DNA from 2 places in the Micromonospora sp. NPDC050397 genome. Region 2 is predicted to be linked to the other one. Evidence: riboswitches for the same ligand, from Rfam matches in the RefSeq annotation. Region 2 holds a riboswitch; the other holds the start of a gene.

Region 1 (3,401 bases), on a different contig from region 2:
GGCGGCGTAGTCCTGGCCGATCCGGAACAGGTCACGCTCGCTGGCCAGCAGACCGAGGAAGTAGACCAGGCTGGAATCCTTGATCAGCGCGATGAGCTGGTTGACCCAGGCGGGCAGAATCCGCCGTACGCCCTGCGGGATGATCACCAGGCGCATCGCCGTACGGTGCGACAGGCCGAGCGCACGGCTCGCCTCCAGTTGGCTGGCCTCGACGCTCTGGATGCCGGCGCGGAAGATCTCACCGATGTAGGCGGCCGAGATCAGCGACAACGCGAGAATCCCCAGCGGGTACGGGTTCGGCCCCCACCAGGCCATGCCGAGCGGGGCGAGTCCCACCCCGACGAGCAGGATGGTCACCGCCGCCGGCAGTCCCCGGAACACGTCGGTGTAGATCCGGGCCGGCCAGCGCAGCCAACGGGTCCGAGCCAGGCCGGCGACGGCCAGCAGCATGCCGAGCAGGGTTCCCAGGACGGCCGAGACGAGCGCCAGCAGCAGCGTGTTCCGTAGGCCGATCGTGAACATCTCGGGCAGGGCCTCGCGCATCGACCCGAGGTCGAAGAACGTCTCCCAGAGCGTCTTGAGGGTATCCATCGCCTTACCTGTCTCGGACCCGTCGGGCGGTCAGCGGTCGGTCAGGCCGACGGGGTGGTCGACGGCGTGGCCGACGGGTTGGTCGACCCGGCCGCCTTGACCGGTGGGAAGGTGACGTTGCCGCTGCCCGGCTTGAAGGTGTCCGGGACGGCGCGCCCCGGGTAGTACTGCTCCTGGAGCCGGGTCCAGGTGCCGTCGGCGATCACCTGGTCGAGACCCTTGTCCAGCAGTTCGCGCAGCGCGTCGTTCCCCTTCGCCACGGCGAAGGCGGTCGGGGCCGAGCCGAGCTGCTTCTCGGCCAGGACGATCTTGCCACCACTGTCCTGTGCGGACTTCTCGCCGATCTCGGCGGGGGCGATCCAGGCGTCGGCGGTCTTTGCCTTGAGCTGGTTGATCGCCCCGTTGTAGTCCGGCACGCGTACCGGGTCGAGGCCCTCCCCGGTGGCGTAGTCGTCCTGCACGGTGCCCTGCACCACGACCACCCGGGCGCCCTTGAGCTGGGCGAAACTCTTGATCGGCGATCCGGCGGGCACGTCCAGGCCGAAGTAGCCGAAGTCGTACCCGTTGCCGAAGTCGACCGTCTTCTTGCGCGCCTCGGTGATGGTGATCGACGAGCTGCCGACGTCGAACTTGTGGTTGTTGACCTGCGCGAGCAGCGCGGAGAACTCGGTGCCGACAAACTCGACCTTCAGCCCGACCTTGCCGGCGACGGCGGTCAGCAGGTCGTTGTCGAAGCCGGTGAACTTTCCGTCCTTCAGGTACACGTTGGGCGGCGCGTCACTGAGCGTCCCGACCCGCAGGGTCCCGGGTCGCAGCAGGTTGTACGGGTTCTCCGTGGCCTCGTCGGCGGACGAGCCGCAGGCGGCGGCGACCCCCAGGAGCGCGATCGCGGCGACACCGGAGAGCAGGCGGGTGAATGGACGGGAAATACGCATGTGCGGGTACTCCAAAATTGATTCGCGTACGACAGCACGCGCCCCGAGAAATGGGAACCGGGGCGGCAAGGAACGGAACATGACGCGACGCGTCATGCCTCGGTTTTCTTCGGAAATACCGGCGTCAGGACCGCCGGTGACGATGGTCAGCCGTGGCGGGGACAGAGCATCGTGCCGGTACGACACAGGTCGATGTGCCGACGCCACCAGTGCCAGGTGACATGCAGCCGGCCGACTTGGCCGACACGTGATCCACGCACGGAACAAACCTCCATCGATCCTGGCGGTAGCACCCGCACCCGGCGGGGGGTTGCTGCGATATCGACGAGCCAGGTCTCTCAATCGCTCTGGATGGGCTGCGTCAGCCTACTCAATCGACTCGGCGCAATTCCAGTCGGATACGCCCGACATCACTGTGGCGCTCGCCACCGGACCACACCATTCCGGCCCCGGATTCTGTCCCGGGGCAGTCCCGGCGACGACGAGCCGGGGAACCGGACACGGGGGCCGATCGGGCTCATTCCGAGCGGCGCGGACTCGGGGTGGGTAACCGGTCCCGCCCCGGGCGGACCGGGGAATCCCGACGGCGGCGGCAACGTTGACGATCCCGGAAGGCCGAAAAGGCATCGAGGCAGAGAAGCCATACGTGAAGCCGGGAGGCAGTCATGAAGGTGCGCAGCTCGCTACGGGCCCTGAAGCAGCGGCCGGGTTCGGTCGTCGTGCGTCGCCACGGCAAGGTGCTCGTGGTCAACCGCAGCAACCCGCAGTGGAAGTCCCGCCAGGGCTGACGCCCCGACGGAATGCTCCGGCGCAGGACGGGTAGTCGACGTTCCTGCGCCGAGGTTGACGGCTCCCGGCGAGGACGAGCGGAACGGGGGGAACATGGCGCGTCGTCCCCGGGAGCCGTTCCACCGCACGAGGAGACCCAGCCCACGCAGTCGACTGGCGAACGGGATCGTGGCCGGCGCGGTGGCCACCCTCGCCCGTGAACTGGTCAGCAGTCTGGACGTGGCGATTCGCGGGCGCCCGATGAGCGAAACCCACCAACGTACGGTGGGTCGGCTCGCCGACCTGGCCGACGTCAGCCTCGGCCCGGCGGAACCGGCCGCGAACCGGCGCGCGGGTCTCGGGCCGCTGCTGGGCTTCGCCAACGGGGTGCTGGCGGTGACGCTCTTCGTGGCGCTCACCGGTCGTCGGCGCCCTCCCACGCCGGTGGCCGGCGTCCTGGTGGGTGTCGGGGCGCTGATCATCGCGGACGGTCCGATGGCCGCGCTGGGCGCGACGAACCCGAGGCGTTGGCAAGCGCAGGACTGGTTCGAGGACGCGTTCCCGTACGTCGCCTACAGCATCGCCGCGATGGCGACCCTGCGCCGGTTGGAGCGGGCGACCGGGGGATAGCGACCGGTTGTTCACCCGGCTCCATCGACTGTTCACACGTCGTTGACGCGATGCGACCTGGACACCTCGACCGGCCAGCCCGCTAATGGAGATCACCTCCAGCCACTGGGCATCCGGGTCGGCGGGAGCCATCCCACACTCACCACCGAACCTTCGTGTCCCAAGCGGTCGGGTGCCGCCGGACACCGGGATCCCGTACCCAAAACGGAGTCCATCGTGGACGCTGCGGCCCTCACCGAGGCGACAGCCACCGCCTACGTCGCCGCCGCCGGCTTTCGGGTCGGTCCCGTCGGCCGGCTCGGTGTGGAACTCGAGTACATCCTGCGGGACCCCGCCGATCCGCTCGACCGCCCCTCGATCGACCGGCTGCGTGCCGCGCTCGACGGGCTGGGTGACCCGCTACCGGGCGGCGGTCGGATCAGCATCGAGCCCGGTGGCCAGCTCGAACTCTCCTCCTCGGTCGGCACCGACCTGCGC
Region 2 (3,401 bases):
CCTACGGGGGTGGCGGCGGTGTCCATGCCCCCGAGGGTGCCCGGCCTCCGCGACGAACGCGAGTCATTTAGTCCGGGACGTTGGTCGGGAGGACGTGCGCACAACGCCTCCGGCGCTGGGTCGTAAGAGCTTGAAAAGTCTACGGCGACACGTCCTCCCGCACGGAGCATTTTGCGTCGCCCGATACGCGGCGTCAAGCCCTCGGCGGGGTCTTTTGCTAACCGGTGGCAAATCGCCAGCTACCGAGCGCATTGGACACATCCGCCGATCGGACCAGTCCGCCATGGTCCGATCGGCCAAACGACACACGCTCGGACGACACACCGTCAGCCGAGCAGACCGACCTCGCGGGCCGCCTTCAGCGAGGGCTTGACCCGGTACGTCGGACCGACCAGCGACGCCACCGCGTCGATGGTCTTGAGCCCCTCGCCGGTGTTGTACACCACCGTCTCGGCGGTCGGGTCGAGCCGTCCACTCGCCACCAGCTTGCGCAGGCAGGCCACGGTCACCCCACCCGCCGTCTCGGCAAAAACCCCGGTGGTACGCGCCAGCAGCCGGATCGCGTCACGGATCTCGTCGTCGTCGGCGTACTCCATCCAGCCGCCGGTACGCCGCACCGCCTCCAGCGCGTACACCCCGGCGGCCGGGTCACCGATGTTGAGTGACTTGGCGATGCCGATCGGCTTCACCGGCACGATGGTGTCGGTGTCGTTGTGCAGCGCGGTCGCGATCGGGTTGCACCCGGCCGACTGGGCGCCGAACACCTTCCAGCCGTTGGCCGGCGCCTCGACCAGCCCGATCTCGACCAGCTCGCTGAACGCCTTGTCAATCTTGGTCAGCAGTTCGCCGCTGGCCATCGGGATGACGACCTGCTCCGGGATGCGCCAGCCGAGCTGCTCGGCCACCTCGTACCCCAGGGTCTTGGAGCCCTCGGCGTAGTAGGGGCGGACGTTCACGTTCACGAACGCGGTGTCCTCGAACTCGTCGGTCTCCACCAGCTCGCCGCAGAGCCGGTTCACGTCGTCGTACGAGCCCTCGATGGCGACCAGGTCGCCGCCGTACACGGCGGTTGTGACGATCTTGCCCTGCTCCAGGTCGGACGGGACGAAGACGATCGACGGCACCCCGGCCCGGGCCGCGTGGGCGGCCACCGAGTTGGCCAGGTTGCCGGTGGAGGCGCAGGCGAACCGGTTGAACCCGAGACCGCGCGCGGCGGTGAGCGCCACCGACACCACCCGGTCCTTGAACGAGTGGGTCGGGTTGGCGCTGTCGTCCTTGACCCAGAGCGGCGCGGTGATGCCCAGCTCGGCGGCGAGGTGCGGGGCGGCGACCAGCGGGGTCAGGCCGGGGTCGAGGGTGACCCGGGTGGCCGGGTCCTGCCCGGCGGGGAGGAGCGCGGCGTACCGCCAGATGTTCTGCGGGCCCGCTTCGATGTCGGCCCTGGTGACCCGGGCCAGCGCGGCCTGGTCGTAGGCGACCTCGAGCGGGCCGAAACACTCGTAACAGGCGTGCTGGGCGATCAGCGGGTACTGGGCACCGCAGCCCCGGCAGACCAACGCGCGCGCGGGGCTGGCCGGCGTCTCGCCACCGGTGGAGGTCTGGGTTTCACCGAGGGTCGCAGTCATGCGATGTGTCCTCTCATCTTTCCCCTGGACCGCACGGTGCGGCGGGGACGGACTTGGCACCTGCCTCGCTCGGCTCGTCATCGAGCCGGCGGGTGGTTGCCGGGGCTTCATCGGGCCGTATCCCTCTGCCCCTCTGGATGAGGTATTCAGTTGTGTGCCCGATCCTACGGGTGAACCCGTCTCCGGCCCAGAGCCACACCGCCCCTGTGACCCACACCCCAGGAAGAGATGTGATCGAAAACTTCGTACATGAAAGAACATGTAGATACACGTTCTTTCATGTACGTCTTCGCCGAGTTACCACTTTGACTGGGTGCACTTTGCCCGGATCGCCCCTCTTCCAGGATTCGCGCACGGGGCTGGCTAGCTGACCACGTCCTTGCGGGTGAAGCGCCAGAAGGCGAGGCTCCAGAAGACGGTGGCATAGCTGATCGCGGAGATGCAGCCGCGTACCAGGTCGTCGGTCTGGATTGGGGTGGAGAGCAGGCCGAGCCAGGCGGTGCTGTAGTGGGTCGGCAGGAAGTCGCGTACCACGCCGAGCGCCGAGATCTGGTCCAGGATGCTGGAGAGGATCCAGAGCAGCACCGCGCCGCCGACCGCCCCCAGTGCCGCGTCGGTGGAGACCGAGAGCAGGAACGCCAGACCGGCGACGACCAGCAGCGCCACGGCCAGGTAACCCAGGACGCCGAGCAGGCGCAGCAGGCCCTCGCCGGCCGGAATCTGGGCCGCGACGGTGCTGCTCAGCGGCTCCCAGCCGTACCGCAGGGTGCCGAGCAGCAGGGCGGTGCCGGCGAGCAGCAGCAACGCCAGCCCGGAGTAGGCGAGCGCGACCACCAGCTTCACCGCGAGCAGCCGGGACCGGGGGACCGGGATGGCCAGCAGGTAACGCAGGCTTCCCCAGCTCGCCTCGCTGGCCACCGGGTCGCCGCAGAACAGCGCCACCACCACGACCAGCAGGAACGACGCCGAGACAAAGAGGCAGAAGAGGGCGAAGTTGAGCCCGCCCGAGGTGGCCAGGTCGATCAGGCTGGCGAACTCGCCGTTGCCGTTGTCGTCGTCACCGCCCGCGTCGAACTGGAACGCGATCAGCACGATCAGCGGCAGCAGCACCATGCAGGCCAGGGTCAACTGGGTACGTCGCCGGGCGAACTGGCGGCGCCACTCGGTCGCCACCGACAGGGTCGCCCCCGGGCGGTAGTTCGGGGCGGCACCCGCGTGCGAGACGGTCACCTGATCCGAGCCGGCCATGTCAGCGGTCCCCGCTTCCCCGAGTGTCTGTCATCGTCATCGGTCCCCGCTCCCCCGGGAGTTCTCCCCGACCAGGGCCAGGAAGGCGTCCTCCAGTCGGCGGCGCGGCATCACCCGGTCCACCCCGACACCGGCCCGGACCAGTTCGGCCACCACGTCGCTGCGGGCCGTCCCGTTGACGTCCACGACCAGGGCGCCGTCGCCGTTGGAGAGCACCTCCACCCCGTCCAGCCGGGCCAGCACGGCCCGCGCCGCGACCGGGTCGGTCACGTCGAACTGCACGCTCGGCGACTCGCCGACGATCTCCTCCACCGGTCCGGCGGCGACGATGGTGCCCTTGTTCACCACCACCGCGTGGGTGCAGGACTGTTCCACCTCGGCCAGCAGGTGGCTGGAGACGAGCACGGCCCGGCCGCCGGTCGCGTACCGGCGGAGCACCCGGCGCATCTCGGCGATCTGCGGCGGGTCGAGCCCGTCGGTCGGCTCGTCGAGTACCAGCAGCTCCGGCAGGCCGAGCATGGCCTGGGC

Evidence for each region. Region 2 has a riboswitch for S-adenosylmethionine ahead of thrC (threonine synthase). Riboswitches for the same ligand answer to the same signal wherever they lie in the genome.
Region 1: it holds a riboswitch for S-adenosylmethionine, as region 2 does, so the genes downstream of both, ACI2K4_RS01770 (ABC transporter substrate-binding protein) here and thrC (threonine synthase) in region 2, are expected to answer to the same signal.

Annotation. Positions count from the first base shown of each region.
Region 1 covers NZ_JBJDPS010000001.1:452,828-456,228, reverse strand. The annotation lists gene ACI2K4_RS01775 (amino acid ABC transporter permease) at 1-591, opposite strand, end outside; gene ACI2K4_RS01770 (ABC transporter substrate-binding protein) at 633-1,526, opposite strand; SAM riboswitch class I at 1,795-1,884, opposite strand; gene ACI2K4_RS01765 (ribosomal protein bL36) at 2,192-2,314, shown strand; gene ACI2K4_RS01760 (hypothetical protein) at 2,409-2,924, shown strand; gene ACI2K4_RS01755 (glutamate-cysteine ligase family protein) at 3,141-3,401, shown strand, end outside.
Region 2 covers NZ_JBJDPS010000018.1:81,672-85,072, forward strand. The annotation lists gene ACI2K4_RS32280 (GNAT family N-acetyltransferase) at 1-26, opposite strand, end outside; gene thrC (threonine synthase) at 327-1,625, opposite strand; SAM riboswitch class I at 1,636-1,769, opposite strand; gene ACI2K4_RS32290 (ABC transporter permease subunit) at 1,989-2,873, opposite strand; gene ACI2K4_RS32295 (alpha/beta fold hydrolase) at 2,910-3,401, opposite strand, start outside.